4 regions of the Neorhizobium sp. LMR1-1-1.1 genome follow, and region 1 is predicted to be linked to each of the others. Evidence: predicted binding sites of a transcription regulator. Region 1 holds the regulator's gene; each other region holds the start of a gene.

Region 1 (4,530 bases):
GGCGTTGCCGCCTCGATCTATCTTGAGGAATTCGCGCCGAAGAACAAGTTCACCGACCTGATCGAGGTGAACATCAACAACCTCGCGGCCGTCCCCTCCATCGTTTATGGTCTCTTGGGTCTGGCGGTCTTCATCAACTTCATGGGCCTGCCGCGCTCGGCTTCGCTGGTCGGCGGCCTGGTCCTGACGCTGATGACGCTTCCGACGATCATCATCGCCACCCGCGCTGCATTGAAGGCGGTTCCGCCCTCGATCCGCGCGGCGGCTCTCGGCCTCGGCGCCTCGAAGATGCAGACCATCTTCCATCACGTCCTGCCGCTTGCCATGCCGGGCATCCTGACCGGTACGATCATCGGTCTGGCGCATGCTCTCGGCGAAACCGCACCGCTGCTCCTGATCGGCATGGTCGCCTTCGTCGCCAACTATCCGACGACGCCGATGGATCCGTCGACAGCACTGCCGGTGCAGATCTACATGTGGGCAAACGAGGCGGAACGCGCCTTCGTCGAAAGAACTTCGGGAGCGATCATTATCCTGCTCCTGTTCCTCGTGGTCATGAATGTTGGTGCAATTCTGTTGCGTCGGCGCTTCGAACGCCGTTGGTAGGAGATCGACACAATGAATATGTTGTCAGAAGCAGCAGTTGAGAAGGCGCTGGACAAGAAGATGAATGAAGTCGCGTACAAGATGATTGGCAAGGACGTATCAGTCTATTACGGCGAGAAGCGCGCGCTTTTCGACGTGAACCTGAATGTCCGCGAAAACACGGTGACGGCGCTGATCGGCCCCTCGGGTTGCGGCAAGTCGACCTTCCTGCGCACGCTCAACCGCATGAACGACACGATCGAGGGCTGCCGCGTCACCGGCAAGATCACCCTTGATGAAGATGATATCTACGACAAGGAAATCGACGTCGTGGAACTTCGCGCCCGCGTCGGCATGGTGTTCCAGAAGCCGAACCCGTTCCCCAAGTCGATCTACGAAAACATCGCCTATGGCCCGCGCATCCACGGTCTTGCCCGCAACAAGGCGGATATGGACCAGATCGTCGAGGCAAGCCTTCAGCGCGCCGGCCTCTGGGCGGAAGTCAAGGATCGCCTGCATGAAGGCGGCACCGGCCTGTCCGGTGGTCAGCAGCAGCGTCTCTGCATCGCCCGTGCGGTTGCAGTTTCGCCGGAAGTCATCTTGATGGACGAACCCTGCTCGGCGCTCGACCCGATCGCCACCGCAAAGGTCGAGGAACTGATCCACGAACTGCGCGCCAACTATACGATCGTTATCGTCACCCACTCGATGCAGCAGGCCGCCCGCGTATCCCAGCGTACCGCCATGTTCCACCTCGGCCAGCTGGTCGAAGAGAATGACACGGACAAGATGTTCACCAATCCGGATGACCAGCGCACCCAGGATTACATCATGGGCCGCTTCGGCTGATTGGCCGTTGCCTGTTGCCCGCTGCTACGGATTTTGAGGACAAAGAGATGGTATCAAGTCATATCCTGTCGGCCTACGACGAAGAACTGAAGTATCTGCGCCGCCGCATCTCGGAAATGGGTGGCCTTGCAGAACAGATGTGCGGCGATGCCGTGCGCGCTCTGGTCAATGGTGACTCTGCCCTGGCCCAGAAAGTTATCTCCGACGACGTGATCCTGGATCACGCCGAGCGCGAGATCCAGGACAAGGCGATCGTCACCATCGCCAAGCGTCAGCCGATGGCTGCCGACCTGCGCGAAATCATCGGGACGCTGCGCATCGCAGCCGACCTGGAACGCGTCGGCGATCTCGGCAAGAACACCGCCAAGCGCGTCATTGCGGTTCAGGGCCATGGCGTTCCCCGCAAACTCGCCCGCGGTCTGGAACACCTCTCCGATCTCGCTGCCGTTCAATTGAAGGAAGTGCTGGACGTCTATGCCAGCCGTTCTGCCGAAAAGGCCGAAGCGATCCGCCTGCGCGATGAAGAAATCGACGCCATGTACACATCGCTCTTCCGCGAACTCTTGACCTACATGATGGAAGATCCGCGCAACATCACCACCTGCACGCATCTTCTGTTCTGCGCCAAGAACATCGAGCGTATCGGTGACCACGCGACCAACATCGCGGAAACCATCTACTACATGACGACGGGTGCTGTGCCGGAAGGCGAGCGTCCCAAGGACGATACGGCGAACACCGTCGGCGCGATTGCTGACTGATTTTGCCTGTCTGATGGAGTGTATCTAGTATGCAGCCGAGAATTGCGGTCGTGGAAGACGAGGAGGCGCTCAGCGTCCTCCTCCGTTATAATCTCGAAGCCGAAGGCTACGAGGTCGAAACCATTCTGAGAGGTGATGAGGCCGAAATCAGGCTTCAGGAGCGTGCTCCGGATCTTCTGGTTCTCGACTGGATGCTGCCCGGCGTTTCCGGCATCGAATTGTGCCGGCGCCTGCGCATGCGGCCAGAGACTGAGCGCCTGCCGATCATCATGCTGACAGCGCGCGGCGAGGAAAGCGAACGTGTTCGCGGTCTGGCGACCGGTGCCGACGACTATGTCGTCAAGCCCTTCTCTACGCCGGAACTGATGGCGCGCGTCAAGGCGATGCTTCGCCGTGCCAAGCCGGAGGTTCTCTCCAGCGTCCTGAAATGCGGTGATATCGAACTGGATCGCGAGACCCATCGCGTTCACCGCAAGAGCCGTGAAGTGCGCCTTGGCCCGACCGAATTCCGTCTCCTGGAATTCCTCATGGTCTCGCCCGGCCGCGTCTTCTCGCGCTCCCAGCTTCTCGATGGCGTCTGGGGCCACGATATCTATGTCGACGAACGCACCGTCGACGTGCATGTCGGCCGCCTGCGCAAGGCGCTGAACTTCTCCAACATGCAGGATGTCATCCGCACCGTTCGCGGTGCCGGCTATTCGATGGAATCCTGATCTGCAGGATTAAGATCTGGAATGCAGGTTTCTAAGCCCGAGTGCGGTCATCCGCCTCGGGCTGAAGCATTTCAGGCCTTGCCTTCTTCCTGCCACTCAGGCAGCGGAAAGATCCGGTCGTAGGCCAGATTGAAGAAGAACGCATAGACTAGGTAGAACAGGGCGAACGAGATATCCATCACCAGAGCTTGCATCAGGCTCACGCCCAGATACCAAGCGATGAACGGCATGAGCACGATCAGCAGTCCGAGTTCGAACAGCACGGCATGTGCAACGCGCAGCGCCATGGTTTTCTGCGTACCGCCGCGATACGTCTGCATCAGGTGGTCGAAGCCGAGATTGTAGAGATAGTTCCAGCCGGTCGCCAGCGTTGCCGAAACGATCCCGACGACACCGATATGTTCGACCGGTATGCCGAAGACGAAAGAGGCGAGCGGTGTGAAAATCGCAAGCCCGATGATTTCGAAGCTGATTGCGTGACGAATACGGTCGCGTGTCGTGCGCATTTTATACCCCATTGGGTTATCCGGGTCGTCCCGGCATCAATGCCCATTCTGGGGGAGGTCGTCCTCACGCCTTTTCAGATAGGTGTTTGTGGCGCAGGAGGCAAGGCGCAGGCGGGCAAGGCTGCCTTGCAGAACCCGCAGCACGGCAAACAAAAAAGCGGGCCGAAGCCCGCTTGATCGTTGTTTATGGTGCCGAACTTTACGCCCGTGCAGCGCTCGGACGGCGGCGCTCGTTGACCGGCTGGTAGGCGAGCTTCGCATGGTAGGTGCAGTAAGGCGAATTATCCGGGGACTCACAGCCACAGAAGTGGAAATCGTCCGTCAGCGGATCGCCGACGGGCCACTTGCAGGTGCGTTCGGTCAATTCGGTCAGCGCCAGCTTGCGGGAAATCGGCAGGACAACGTTGGAAGCGGGACGGTAGACCAGTTCCTGCGAAGCCTCGAACTCGACCTCTTCCTTGAGCGCGGTTGCGCCGACCGGACGGGCGACCGGGCGTGCTGCCGGACGGGTGGCGAATGTCTGCTGGGGACGGGAAGTAGTTGCTGCTGGGCGCTTTGCCGTACGGTTCGTCGCGATTGTGCCGCCCGCCTTTGCGCGGCCCGGCAGGTTGAGGCGATGGACCTTGCCGATCACGGCATTGCGGCTTACGCCTCCAAGTTGTGCGGCGATCTGGCTGGCGCTCAAGCCTTCCGACCACAACCTTTTCAGTTTTTCAACGCGCTCGTCCGTCCAGTTCATGCCCGTTCTCCGCCTTTGAACGTTGGTGGCATGCAGAATCCCTCACCAATGTCGCGCGATACATCTCGCAACAGGCACTATATCTATGCTTTTGGTGACTAGTTCCGCCGCATGCAGTCTAGTAATTGATCTTTAACCTAGAGGTCCGCAGACTCCGTGACAAGAGTCCCCGGAATCGCCACGAATCGATTTCCCGGTTTTCCCCAACTTGCTTTCCGGGAGAGTCATTTTTGTCACAGCTGTCGGCAGGGTTGCGTCCTTGCAGCAAAATGCCTTGAAACCCCAGATTTCCGTGAGTTTTGTTGACATCACATGGATGAGTGGCGATAGTGCCGCGGCCGCCCCGAGGGCGGCATTTTGATTTTTTGAATATCCGC
Region 2 (4,530 bases), on a different contig from region 1:
GGGTTGCCAAGCACCGACGCAAAACTATTGTCGGCGCCGACTAATCGAGTCGTTCCAAAACCGTAGAAAGGGATGGAAACATGAACAAGAACGAGCTGGTTTCCGCAGTTGCCGAAAAGGCTGGTCTCTCCAAGGCTGACGCCGCATCCGCCGTGGACGCAGTATTCGAAACCGTACAGGGCGAACTGAAGAACGGCGGCGACATTCGCCTCGCTGGCTTCGGCAGCTTCTCCGTATCCCGCCGCGAAGCCTCCAAGGGCCGCAACCCGTCGACCGGCGCAGAAGTCGATATTCCGGCTCGCAACGTTCCGAAGTTCTCGGCCGGCAAGGGCCTGAAGGACGCCGTAAACGGCAAGTAAGACTTCACCGGGCAGTATCCCTGCCATGGTCTTAAAACCCCGGATAACTTCCGGGGTTTTTTGTTGCATAACACATCATCTCCACTCCCGGTGGATGCTGCGGACTTGCAACAATTAACGGTTATTGGGCAGTGGTGCCGCCCGGCAACAGTGCTTCCGCTTTGTTGTCATTTGTCAGAGAAACGCCGGCCGGTAGATTTCGAACTACTTGTCAGATCGAGTGCATCACGGCCAATTCGTCAGTGGGGGCACAAGCGATTCTTAATTTAGAAATATGATTAGTTCTTATTTTTATGAGGCATTTCATATCTCGGCGTCGCTGACGGCATCCGTCTTAAACGATCAGCGAGTCATCCAGAAATGTTTCTTAAATCAAAGACCCTTTGTCTTCTTGCGAGTTCTGCTCTCTCGGCTATGGTCAGTGTTGCTTCCGTTGCACATGCTGCCTCCGGACCCGAAGTTATCGGTTTGAGCAGTAATGGTTCGGTCGTACTCAAAACTGATTACGACCAGAATGCCGGGACCTACACCTATTCACTTATATCGACAGCAACCGGCGACATTCAGTCAATCACGCCACCGTCCGGCGTCACCTATCTCAATTTGAGTGGTTTGAGCGCCGACGGTAAGACCGTGACGGGCTACTATTCTGATGCCGTGACCGGTCGCAAGACATCCTTCGTATGGACTGCAGCGAATGGTTTCGTCGACTTGGGTGTAGTTGACACTGACACCACCGGTAGCTTTGCTCAGTCTGTAAGTGGCGACGGAACCGCCGTTGCGGGATACGTAAGCGTCATGAGCTTCATGGCCGAAGCTTTTTACTGGACATATTCTGAGGGAATGATCGGTCTAGGCACGCTTGGTGGGCGGGATTCGTACGCATACGCTGTGAGCACCGACGGGAAAACTGTTGTCGGCGAGGCCGACACACTAGACGGAAATTATCACGCATTTCGATGGACTGTAGACAGCGGCACGATGGAGAACATCGATACGCTTTATGACAACTCCAGCGCTGACTTTGTCAGCGACGACGGATCGGTGGTCGCCGGATCTGGATATACATCCTCGTCGTCGCCATACCACGTATTCCGATGGACTAAAGAGACCGAGATGGTCGACATCGGAAGCTTGGGCGGTTCTTACACGTTCCTGAACGCAATGAGCGGCGATGGCAATGTTCTGGTCGGCAGTTCCTACCTGACCGGCGACACGTCGTCTCACGCCTACCGGTATGTCGGGTCAACAGACGTGATGACCGATCTCGGAACTCTCGGTGGCACTTCATCCACGGCGAGTGCGGTTAATGCCGACGGCGGCGTCGTGGTCGGATCGGCAACAGACGCCCAGTCCACGAGCCACGGCTTTCGTTGGACGCAGGCGACCGGCATGGTGACTGTCGAAGACTGGCTGGCAGCCGAAGGTGCCACCATCGGCGATGCTATGACGCAAACCGCCGATCTCGTATCGGCTGACGGCAATGTCATCATCGGCGAGACCACTACCGGCTCCACCTATATCGCGCGTGTCATCGAAAGCCAGGGCGAGGAAGGCGGCAACGAATGCAACGCTGACGTCTGCGAAGGCGGAAGCGGTATCATCGATACCGCCGAGTTTTTCCCGACTGTCGCGATGGCCAACAACGTCATCGTTCAGAGCGGTGTCAACAGTGCCGACACAATCATGTTCGGTGCGCAGGGAGCGCCGATGCGCAATCTGCTGACCGCCGGCCAGAGATCCGTCTGGGGCACGATCGATGGCGGTTATGACAACAGCGATCACGCCGATGGCGGCCTGGCTCTTGGCGAATTCGGCTTCGGTTACGGTATTGCCGATGGTGTGACGGCGCGCTTCGCGGCAGGTGGTACTTATACCGATCAGGATCTCGATGCCGGCGGTGATGTGCGCCAGCGCGGTTTCTATCTCTCCCCGGAAGTCTCCGCCGATCTCGGCAAGAACGTTTACGTGACGGTCGGTGGTTACTGGGGACGTAGCAGCATCGATAGCCATCGCGGTTATCTGAGCGGTGCAGTGACCGACTATTCCGAAGGTGACACCAATGCCGAAACCTGGGGCGCCAAGATCCGCTTCGACTGGCTGAATGCGGTGACGATCGACAACACGGCTGTCACCCCCTATGTCGGCCTTTCCTATGCGCATACCAAGGTTGACGCCTATACGGAAACCGGCGGCTCCTTCCCGGTCGAATTCGACGGCAGCAGCGATCATTCGACGATCGCCCGTCTCGGTGCCGATTTCGTTCGTCCGCTGAACGACACTGTCCGTCTGCTGGCCAAGGCCGAGCTTGACTACCAGTTCGAAAACCGCTCGACGGCTACGAGCGGCACGTTGACCGGGATCAGCGACTTCAGTCTCGAAGGTCAGGATCTGCAGCAGTTCTGGGCTCGTGGCGGTCTCGGCGCCGAATTTGATCTCGGCAAGGGGGTCGCTTCCTTCATGGTCAACGCCACGACGAAGGGGCAGGACCCGACCGTCTGGCTGCGCAGCAACTATACGGTCAAGTTCTGAGCCGATTTTTTAAGGAATACTCGCGATGGACGAGGCCCGGTTTATGCCGGGCCTTTTCAGTATGAGAGGTAAACTTTGTAGACGGGAATCTGTCACGGCGTTGTCACAGAGCTCGCTTAGGTGGGACGTCTCATCATGAAAAGGGCCTGCCATGAAATTGCTTCTGACTGCCGCCGCGTTTCTCGTTACCGCGGGCGTAGCTTCTGCCGAATACGTTTCCTATCTCGACTATCCGCAGAAAACCGATGACGGCAAGGAATTCGCCGTCGCCATCGAGATCCCGCAGGGCAGCTTCACCAAATACGAGATCGACGCCAAGACCGGCCATGTCGTGGTTGACCGCTACCAGTCCATGCCGGTCGTTTATCCGGGCAACTACGGCTCGATCACCTCTTCGCTCGGTGGCGACAACGATCCGCTCGACGCCATCGTCTACACCCGCGAGCCAGTCGTTCCGGGCGCCATCATCAAGGTTCGCCCGATCGGTGTTCTGAAGATGATCGATGGCGGCGAGGTCGATGACAAGATTGTTGCCGTACCGACCAGCAAGATCGACCCGACCTACGATAACATCAAGGAAATCACCGATCTGCCGCAGATCGAGCAGGAACGCCTTCAGGCTTTCTTCCGCGTCTACAAACAGCTTCCGGCTGGCCGCAAGGCTGTCGAGCTTAACGGCTTTGACAACGCTGCGCATGCTGAGGGTGAGGTTTCGGAAGCCATCAAGGCTTACAACGCCAAGAAGAAGTGATCTGCTCCACTTCCGATTACGCAATAGAAAAGGTCGGGCTTGCCCGGCCTTTTCTATTGCGATGAATGCTGCGGGCTCAATCAGCCGATAATACAACTCATGATGATGAAATTGTCATTGTCGTGTCATGCGGCTGGCCCAAAAGCCCACCTGTGGTTTCACGGAGGGCTTCCCATGACATTCTCGACACGCGCCGCCTTGACGGCAATCCTTCTTGCCTCGGTGGCAGCTCCCGCCAGCGCCGAGCAGGTCTTTAACCGTATCGCTTCTTTCCCGGTCGCCGCCAACCTGCCTAAGGGCGAGGACAAGGCGACATCGTCGGAAATCATCACCGCGACTGCGGATGGCAACACACTGATCTATTCCGACGCGCCGGGAGGCACGATCGGCTTCATCGACATCACCGACGCCAAGGCCCCGAAGGCAGGTGGATCCATCGCCATAGATGGCGAACCGAACTCGGTTGCTGCAGCCGGTCCGAAGGCACTCATCACCATCGACAAGACCGAAGACTTGACGAAGCCGGCCGGCCAACTGGGTGTCATCGATATTGCTTCGAAAAAACTTGAAACAACCTGCGATCTAGGCGGCCAGCCGGATTCTGTCGTCGTGGCGCCGGATGGCACATTTGCCGCCATCGCCATCGAAAACCAGCGTGACGAAGACCTGAATGACGGCGCCCTGCCGCAACTTCCGGCAGGCGAACTTCTGATCGTCTCGTTGAAAAACGGAGTTCCTGCCTGCGATAGCATCAAGCGCGTCGACGTGACCGGACTTGCAACAGTCGCCCCGGAAGATCCGGAGCCGGAATTCGTCAACATCAACGCCAATGGCGAGATCGCCCTGACGTTGCAGGAAAACAACCACGTCATCATCATCGATAGCAAG
Region 3 (4,530 bases), on a different contig from region 1:
GACCTTACCCTTGCCGGCTCGCTCATCCAGCGCAGCGATAAAGATCACCGTGCGCATGCCGCGTTCCCGATAATTGTAGGAGGCCTGCAAGAGCATCGTCGACTTGCCGGCGTTCATCGTCGCGTAATGGAAATAGAGCTTGGCCATGGCTGGCGTTTTCTTACCCTCCGGCGGCAAGCGGAAGACAGGCCGCCGGATAACCACAGATTTTTGCGGGTGGCTCGCGGCCGTTTAGCCGAACAGCGTCACGATATGATAGGTCAGATAGGAGATCAGGGCCGCAGCCGGCATGGTCACGATCCAGGCGATCACGATATTGCCGGCAAGCCCCCAGCGCACCGCTGAGACGCGCCGCGCAGCACCGACACCGACGATCGCGCCGGTGATCGTGTGGGTGGTCGAAACCGGAATGCCAAGCCAGGTCGCACCGAACAGGGTCAGCGCGCCACCCGTCTCGGCGCAAAAGCCCTGCATCGGGTTCAGCCGCGTGATCTTGGATCCCATCGTGTGAACGATCCGCCAGCCGCCGAACAGCGTGCCGAGCGCCATGGCCGACTGGCAGGTGATGACCACCCAGAAGGGCACGTAGAACTCCGACCCCAGATAACCCTGGCTAAACAGCAGCACTGCGATGATCCCCATCGTCTTCTGCGCATCATTGCCGCCATGGCCGAGCGAATAGAGCGAGGCGGAAACGAACTGCATGATGCGAAAGGTCCGGTCGACCGCAAACGGCGTCTGGCGCACGAAAATCCAGGAGACGGTAAGAACCAGCACCAGCGCCAGGAAAAACCCGATTGCCGGCGACAGGAAGATCGCACCCGCGGTTTTCAGGAAGCCACCCCAGACGATCGAGGAAATCCCCACCTTTGCAAGCCCGGCGCCGATCAGACCGCCGACCAGTGCATGCGAAGAACTGGACGGGATCCCGAATATCCAGGTGACGATATTCCAGATGATCGCTCCCATCAGCGCCGCAAAGATGACCGCAGGCGAGACGATGCCCGGATCGATGATGCCGGTTCCAAGCGTTTCGGCCACATGCAGGCCGAAGAACATGAAGGCGATGAAATTGAAAAAGGCGGCCCAGGCCACCGCATATTGCGGCTTCAGCACGCGGGTCGAGACAATCGTCGCGATCGAGTTTGCCGCATCATGCAGGCCATTGAGAAAATCGAAGAACAGCGCGATGCCGATCAATCCGACCAGCAGCGGAAAGGCGAGTGTCAGGTCCATCAAACGTTCTCGATCACGATACCGCTGATCTCATTGGCGACATCCTCGAAGCGGTCGACGACCTTTTCGAGTTCGCCGTAGATCTCGCTGCCGATCATGTAGGCCATGGCATTGCCGGAAGCGCCGTGCCGCTGGAACAGATCCTTGAGACCCTGGTCATGCAGATCATCGGAGCGACCCTCGACCCGCATCACCTCTTCCGCAATCGCGCTGAGCCGCTGCGCATTGGCGCCGAGCTTATCGAGCAGCGGGATGGCTTCCGCAACGAGATGCGCCGCCTTGACGACCTCTTCGCCCATCTGCCGCATCAAGGGATCGAACTCCGACTGCTCGAACAGTCGAATGGTCTTCACCGTCTTGTGCATCATGTCGATCGCATCATCCATCGACTGGATCAGATCCTTGATGTCGCCGCGATCGAAAGGGGTGATGAAGCTGCGACGAACCGCAAGCAGTACGTCGCGGGTAATGTCGTCCGCACGATCCTCGAGTGTGACGATGCGCTCGCAATTCGCCTCGACATCCTTTCCGTTGAGAAGCTCGCCAAGCGCTTCGGCCGCCTCCACGACGGTCCGCGAATGTTCGGAAAACATGTCGAAGAACTTGTCTTCGCGCGGCATCAACTTCCGGAAAATACTCATCATGGCAATAATCCCTGCTGCGGCACCAACATCAGGGCCGTCACAAAACCGTCATAAAAGCCATCGGACGGCTGGAATCAACCGCAAAAATCGGCATTTAAACGAGCATGAAACCTGTCAACAAAGACAAGAAGTCGCAAAACACCAAACAGAGCCCGAAGCCGCGGACACTGTTGCAGCAACTCGCACAGATGCCGGAGAAGCTTTTCAGCGGTGAGTTTCGCCAGCAATACGGCGCGCTCTGCTTTCGCTGGGCGGGTGATGGCAACGCCATCGAGATACTTGTCATCACCTCGCGGGACAGCGGTCGCTGGGTAATTCCCAAGGGCTGGCCGATGAAGAAGAAACAGCCGCATGAGGCAGCAGAGATCGAAGCCTGGCAGGAAGCAGGTGTGCGCGGGGGAGCGCGAAAAAAGCCGGTCGGCCGTTACACCTATCTCAAATGGCTGGACAATGGCGATGTTGCGCCCTGTGTCGTCGACGTTTTTCAAGTCGAAGTGGCGGAGGTGGAGAAGGACTTCAAGGAACGTGGCCAGCGTGAGATTGTCTGGCTTTCACCCAGTGAAGCCGCATATCGCGTCCGTGAAGTCGAACTCAAATCGCTGATCATCGACTTCAAGCCGAAGAAGAAATAGCGCCGCTCAACCCAGAGCGGAAAGGACGAAATCGGCACGCTCGACAACAGAGACCTTCGGCAGGATCATCACCTCATAGCCGAGTTTGGGATAAGCTGCGGCAAGGCGTTCATATTCCGCAACCGCATCATCAAGCGAATGCAGCCGCTCGGCGTCCCCTTCATAGATTTCCGGCCACGGCGGTGTCATGAAAACCGTCGGATGATACGGATGGATCTCATTCAATCGCTCGACCATAGGCTCTCCGGTCACCTGTTCCAATGCGACGGCGGCATCGACCAGCCCGCGATCGAAGAACGTCCAGCCTGTATTCCCGGCAGCAGCCTGCCTGTCGGCAACCGCCATATCGATCGCCAGCCGCGCAAAGGCGGCAAGATCCACCCAGGGCAGCGCTCTCCCCTCGCCTTGCATCTCCTGCCTGACGATCCGTCGTCCCGGCTCCTCGACCACGGAAAATCCACGAGCACCGAGTTCTTCAAGAAGCGTCGACTTGCCTCCACCGGAACATCCGGAAATCACCACGAACCGGTTCATGCATATCCTCCACATGTTGTCGCGACAGCCGTTGCTGGCTAGCATATTTTCGAATGCGGAAAGCCAACGCCTTCCATTTTGGCTTTTCTGAAAAAAGCGACCCTACTTCCCCAAGGACAAAGCAATGCGTTCATCCAAGATCATCCACATCGTCACCTGTCACGCGGAAGGCGAAGTCGGTGATGTCATCGTCGGTGGTGTCGCACCGCCTCCGGGCGATACGATCTGGGAACAGTCGCGCTTTATCGCAAAAGACCAGACCTTGCGGAATTTCGTTCTCAACGAACCGCGCGGCGGCGTCTTCCGCCACGTCAACCTTCTCGTGCCGCCAAAGAACCCGAAAGCCCAGATGGGCTGGATCATCATGGAGCCGGAAGACACGCCGCCTATGTCAGGATCGAACTCCATCTGCGTCTCCACCGTCCTTCTCGACAGCGGCATCATCCCGATGACCGAACCCGTGACGAAAATGGTTCTGGAAGCTCCGGTGGGATTGGTCGAGGTCGAGGCCGAATGCAGGAACGGCAAGGCCGAGCGGATCACCGTCACCAACGTCAAGAGCTTTGCCCAGAAGCTCAGCGCATCGCTCGATGTCCCGGGCCTCGGAACCATCACGGTCGATACCGCCTATGGCGGCGACAGTTTTGTTGTCATCGATCCCGACGAGATCGGCATCGATCTCATTCCAGAAAATGCCCGGCTGATCGCCGAAACCGGCATCAGGATCACCAATGAGGCAAACCGGCAGTTGGGCTTTTCGCATCCGGAAGACATCGGCTGGAACCACATCTCCTTCTGCCTGTTTGCCGGCAAAACATATCATGAGGACGGCGAACTCACGGCGAAATCCGTCGTCGCCATCCAGCCCGGCAAGATCGACCGCTCTCCGACCGGCACTGCCGTCTCGGCACGCATGGCCCTGCTTCACGCACGCGGCCAGATGAAGGAAGGCGAAACCTTGACCGGCATCTCTATCATTGGCACACGCTTCGTCGGAAAGATCGTCAGGGAAACGGAAATCGCCGGAAACAAGGCCATCATCCCCTCGATCACCGGCCGTGCCTGGATAAGCGGCACCTCTCAACTGATGCTCGATCCCTCCGACCCCTTCCCCGGCGGCTACAAGCTTTCCGATACCTGGCCGATGCTCACATAGGTAATCGTCCTCACTCCACCTCACCCAGATGATGGCGAACCCACTTCATTTCCTCAGACGCGGTGCGTCCGAAATGTCGCCGGAAATCTCTCGCAAATTGCGAGGTGCTCGCGTATCCGACCGATGTGGCCACGTCGGTGATCTTGCCGCGGCGCGCAATCATCAGCCTCGCCTCGTGCAACCGCATCGCCTTGACATATTGTATCGGGCTACTGCCGGTCAGCTCCTTGAAATGACTGTGGTAGGACGGCACGCTCATCCCGGCATTGCTCGCCAAGTCTACGACAGAGATGCCTGCGCCGTAGTTCTCCCTGAGAAATTTGAGGCT
Region 4 (4,530 bases), on a different contig from region 1:
CGGTCGAGCAGAAGGGGCAGATCGACATTGGAATTTCGGTCAGCACGAAGAATTGCGCTTCGGCTTTCAGCGGTGGGGCCATGAAACCGCGCATGGCGATCTCCTTGCCGTTCAGCTGCTTGACCTTTTCGGAGAATTCCAAGCCGAGGACGCTGACCTTGCCGTAAAGTTCGTCGAAAGTGATGTCGCTATTGGCCTGTGCACGACCCGCAGCCGCCAGCAGCGGCAGGCCGGACATGAGGCCGAGTGTCATGGTGAGCGCCTGGCGGCGATTGAAACGCGCCGGATGAAGCTGCTTCATGACCCTTCTCCTTCCTGAAATATTCGCTCATCGTCACGCGGGACGGCGGACAATGCAAGCCGGGCAAAACCAGGGACAGCTCAACCCGGAAAAATACGATGAGGGCACGCCACGGCGGCGTACCCTCATTGTTTTCAAGTCTTAGTTGGTCTGCTTTGCGCCAAGCGCGAAAGCTTCGGCGAGAGCCTTGTAGACGTCGCTCTGCTCCATATAGCCACGGAAACCTTCGGCGCCGGGGCCTTCTGCCTGCAGAACGATATCGTCAACGGCGTGCACGCCGCTGTCTGCGCTCTTCGGGATGATGCCGGTTACGAGAACTGCGCCGGGCACATCCTTATAGGCTTCGTTGGCGACATATTCCTTCTTTTCGTTCTGGATGGCTGGAACGAACGGAGCATCAAGCTTCGGGCGGAAGGTTTCGTAATGGTCCGGGCCGTTGTTGGCGTTGAGGAACAGGCGACGCGATACGTCGACCTTGTCCGGGTAGCCGTCGCCGTCCTTGTCTTCGTAGTTCGGGAAGCCGGCTTCGGCATAGGTGCCGACCTTTTCGCGCATCTCGGTGCCCGGCTTTTCGTCATCGACGGTGCCGATGATGGAAACGCCGTGCGTGTGGTCGCCGGTAACGACGATCAGTGTGTCGGGGTTCTTGGCGGCGAATTCGCGCGCAACACCGATCGCCTTGTCGAATTCGATCGTGTCGACGACAGCGCGATCCCAATCCAGCGGATGGGACATCTTGTCGACGTTTGCGGCTTCAACCATCAGGAAGAAGCCTTCCGGGTTCTTCGACAGGTTGTCGAGAGCAACCTTGGTCATTTCGACGAGGCCCGGCTGTTCCGGGAATTTGCCGACGGTGCCCTTCTTCAGGAACTCGCGGTCAAGCGTCGTGTCCATGTTGCCGGTGTGGAACAGGCCGAGGATCTTGCCGGTATTGGTGCCGGCAGCCGTTGCAAGTTCACTCTTGCTGGTTGCCAGCGTGTAACCGGCATCCTTGAACATGGCGATATAGTCCTTGTCGTCCTTGCGCTTCGAGCCGGCAGTTGCCTGTGGCAGGAAGTAGGCGGAACCGCCGCCGAGCAGAACGTCCGGCTTGACGTCGAACAGCATGCCGTTGATTTCGGCCTTGTCGCCGCGCTTGCGGGTATGGGCGACGACGGCTGCCGGCGTTGCGTCCTGCAGTTCGGCGGTCGAGATTATGCCGATCGACTTCTTGGTCTGGCGGCGCAGCGCTTCCGCGATGTTTTCGACCTTCGGGTCGTCCATCGAGGAAGGAGTACGGTCGGCATAAACACCGATGGCGTTCACGGCGGTCTTGTGACCTGTCATGTAGGCCGACATGGTGTTGGCGCTGTCGGTGGCGACGGCGTCGGTGGCCGAGGTGCCGATGAAGGCTGCCGGCGGAACGTCGTCCATGTTCAGGCGGCCATTGGCCTTGCCCTCGGTCATGCCCTTGGACATGATGCGAGCAGCGGTGCGGTGAGCAACCGACAGGCCGTCGGCGATCAGGAAGATGACGTTCTTGGCCTTGGCCTGTTCCGGCGTGCCGTAGACGTTCCAGGTGATGCTCTTGGTCTCGCTGCCGGCGGCAACTTCAACCTTGTAGTCGCCGGCTTTTGCAAGTGTCACGCCGCGCAGGATGACGGCCGAACCGAGGACCTTGTCCTTGTTCTTCTCTTCGGCAACGAACTCAGCTTCCTTGCTGAGAGCTGCCTTGTAATCCTGGCCGTTGACGGTGATCTTGACGTCTTCCGGCTTTACGACTTTATCGAACTCGACTTTGAAATCGAACGGCGAACCAGTCAGGATCGTCGCGCGATCGAGCGGGTAGACTTCGGCAGCCTGAGCGGCGCCGGCGAGAATGGTCGTAGCGACCAAGGCGGAAAAGAGTTTGCGCATATTCCCCTCACGGACATGTGAAAAAACGACGCCCCCTCCTAGTCCCGCCATGTGACAGTTGGATGACTTGCCCACAGTAATGATTGGTCGATGTCTCGACGCCCAGCCTCAAATTTCCGGTGGCAGTGAAATGCAGTTGCCTGGATCACCCGTCCATACCGTGGCAAGCCAAGCAGGCCGGCTCGCGTTAGGAACGGTGCCCGATCAGAGCAGAAATTTCGCTACTGACGGAATTCAACAGGCCGATGTAACGTTCGAAGTCACGATTGTTGACGATCGGCGTGAGCGTGGAGAGGCTGATGGCTGCGGCAATCTTACCCTTGTGGTCGAAGATCGGCACGGCGGTGCAGCGCACGCCTTTTACATGTTCCTGGTCGTCGATCGCATATCCCTGCTCACGAACGCTGGTAACCTCTTTGACAAAGGCTGCTTCGCTGCCGATGGAACGCGGTGTCGCCGCCTCGTAGGAATATCCTGTCAGGATGCGCTCTCGGGTCTCCCGATCCTGAAAGGCAACCAGCACCTTGCCGATTGCCGTACAGTGAAGCGGGAGTTGCCGACCTATCCGTGAATAAGTGATGACGGCTGCCTGCCCCTCCACCTTGTCGATATAGACGCCATGCTTTCCATCGAGGATGCCGAGATGCACCGTCTGGCCGGTCTGTTCGGAGAGGCTGACAAGAAAGCTGTTGCAGATCTTGCGGATGTCTATCGAACTGATGACAAAATTGCCGCGTTCGACCAGTTTCATCCCCAGGCGATAACGCCCGTTATCCTCATTCTGGTCGATGTAGCCGCGCGCCTGCATGGTCTTAAGCAGCGCATGCAGCGTGCTCTTGTTCAATCCGGTCCGGATACTGATGTCCGTGATCTTGATCTCCCTGTTCTGATCGTCGAACAGGTCGAGAATCTGCAGTGCTCTGTCTACGGACTGGATGATCGGCATGCTTACCCGCTGGGATGAGAGCAAGCCGATGTCCACCGGCTCGCCTGAAATTGAATGATGTCTAGCACAGTTCCGGCTGTCTTGCAGGTGCGCGACATATGGCCCGGCTCGCGGTAACCAGCCGGGAGGCGGTTCCCTTCGATGGTTCCGATCTCGCCAAGGCAGGCTCAGATGATGCCCGCATCGGTGAGCACGCGACGGACCACCGCAATCTTCTCCTCGCTGAGCGGCGCTGCCGGTGGCAGCGAATAGGAGGAGATCGGCAGCCCGCAGGCTTTCATCGCTTCCTTGACCACGCCGACGAACGGCACATCGACCTTGTAGATGCGCGGCAGCTGCAGGATGGTGCGATGGAGAGCGGTGGCCCTTGCAAGATCGCCGTCCTTGACTGCGCGATAAATGCCCGTCGAAACATTCGGCGCGAAATTTGCGCTGGCAGAAATGGCGCCGTCACCGCCCAGAAGCAGCGTATTCAACAGATGATCGTCATAGCCGCAGAAGACACTGAATTCGGGATGTGCGCCCTTCACGATATCGACCATGTCTCGCAGATGCGCCACCGAATCGATCGTATCCTTAAGGCCGACGATATTGGGATGTGCATCGACCAGCCGCTTGACGAAGGCAGGATGGAGATCCTGGCCGGTAAGCGCCGGGAAATTATACAGCAGCACTGGCAGTTCGACCGCGTTGGCGATTGCGGAGAAGTAACCGAACAGGTTTTCTTCCGTCACCTTCCAGTAGTAGGGATTGATGGCCACGACGCCGTTGGCGCCGATCGACTGGGCGTGCCGGCTGAGCGTGACTGCCTCGCGCGTATTGGTGCTGCCGGTGCCGATCAGTACCGGCACGCGGCCGGCAGTGTAACCGACGACAAATTCGGCAAGCGCCAGACGCTCCTCATGGGACATCTGGGAGAACTCTCCCCCGGTGCCGAGGAAGAACATGCCGTCCACGCCTGCATTGACGAGATGGTCAATGACCAGTGCCATGCCGGCCGTGTCAAAGCTGCCATCATCTTTGAAGACCGTGGGTACGGGTGGAATGATGCCGGAAAATTTCATCAATCTGGACATTAACAAACCTCCTTTTGTCAAAAGCGATATCGGAACATGCGAAATGGTTGGACGTTAGAAATTTCTCATATGTTCTATATTATAGAACGACGTTCCGATAATTTTCAGCGTAGCCGAAGTGCCACTGTCCGGCTTTGGCAAATGCCATTGCGAGGCTGTATGTCGCACCATGGGGAGATTGCGGGCACTGATCGGGTGCTGAGGGGCAGCCGTAGTCATCCTGCCCATCCGCCTTGGCGATTGAAATGACCGCTCAATACCTGTGATTTCTTGTCAAGATTTATCCCGGGTGGCTTGCAGCCATTCGATCG

What was found. Region 1 encodes PhoB, which activates phosphate uptake and scavenging genes when phosphate is short. Its sites were predicted from a motif close to TGTCATNNANCTGTCAT; they were not measured.
Region 2: MRBLMR1_RS24945 (inorganic diphosphatase) is a predicted target of PhoB. The motif match lies at 2,982-2,998, and genes of this name have one in related genera.
Region 3: MRBLMR1_RS04095 (DUF47 domain-containing protein) is a predicted target of PhoB. The motif match lies at 1,916-1,932, and genes of this name have one in related genera.
Region 4: MRBLMR1_RS27300 (alkaline phosphatase) is a predicted target of PhoB. The motif match lies at 2,249-2,265, and genes of this name have one in related genera.

Annotation. Positions count from the first base shown of each region.
Region 1 covers NZ_JBEGHE010000025.1:407,558-412,087, forward strand. The annotation lists gene pstA (phosphate ABC transporter permease PstA) at 1-606, shown strand, start outside; gene pstB (phosphate ABC transporter ATP-binding protein PstB) at 619-1,434, shown strand; gene phoU (phosphate signaling complex protein PhoU) at 1,482-2,195, shown strand; gene phoB (phosphate regulon transcriptional regulator PhoB) at 2,225-2,908, shown strand; gene MRBLMR1_RS15170 (PACE efflux transporter) at 2,980-3,414, opposite strand; gene MRBLMR1_RS15175 (GcrA family cell cycle regulator) at 3,614-4,153, opposite strand.
Region 2 covers NZ_JBEGHE010000047.1:323,242-327,771, forward strand. The annotation lists gene hupB (DNA-binding protein HupB) at 81-359, shown strand; gene MRBLMR1_RS24940 (autotransporter domain-containing protein) at 828-2,891, shown strand; gene MRBLMR1_RS24945 (inorganic diphosphatase) at 3,043-3,642, shown strand; gene MRBLMR1_RS24950 (esterase-like activity of phytase family protein) at 3,817-4,530, shown strand, end outside.
Region 3 covers NZ_JBEGHE010000001.1:866,321-870,850, reverse strand. The annotation lists gene MRBLMR1_RS04105 (thymidine kinase) at 1-147, opposite strand, end outside; gene MRBLMR1_RS04100 (inorganic phosphate transporter) at 232-1,236, opposite strand; gene MRBLMR1_RS04095 (DUF47 domain-containing protein) at 1,236-1,880, opposite strand; gene MRBLMR1_RS04090 (NUDIX hydrolase) at 1,985-2,512, shown strand; gene MRBLMR1_RS04085 (AAA family ATPase) at 2,519-3,046, opposite strand; gene MRBLMR1_RS04080 (trans-3-hydroxy-L-proline dehydratase) at 3,171-4,202, shown strand; gene MRBLMR1_RS04075 (AraC family transcriptional regulator) at 4,213-4,530, opposite strand, start outside.
Region 4 covers NZ_JBEGHE010000069.1:65,625-70,154, forward strand. The annotation lists gene MRBLMR1_RS27295 (hypothetical protein) at 1-253, opposite strand, end outside; gene MRBLMR1_RS27300 (alkaline phosphatase) at 443-2,197, opposite strand; gene MRBLMR1_RS27305 (IclR family transcriptional regulator) at 2,385-3,179, opposite strand; gene MRBLMR1_RS27310 (dihydrodipicolinate synthase family protein) at 3,311-4,219, opposite strand.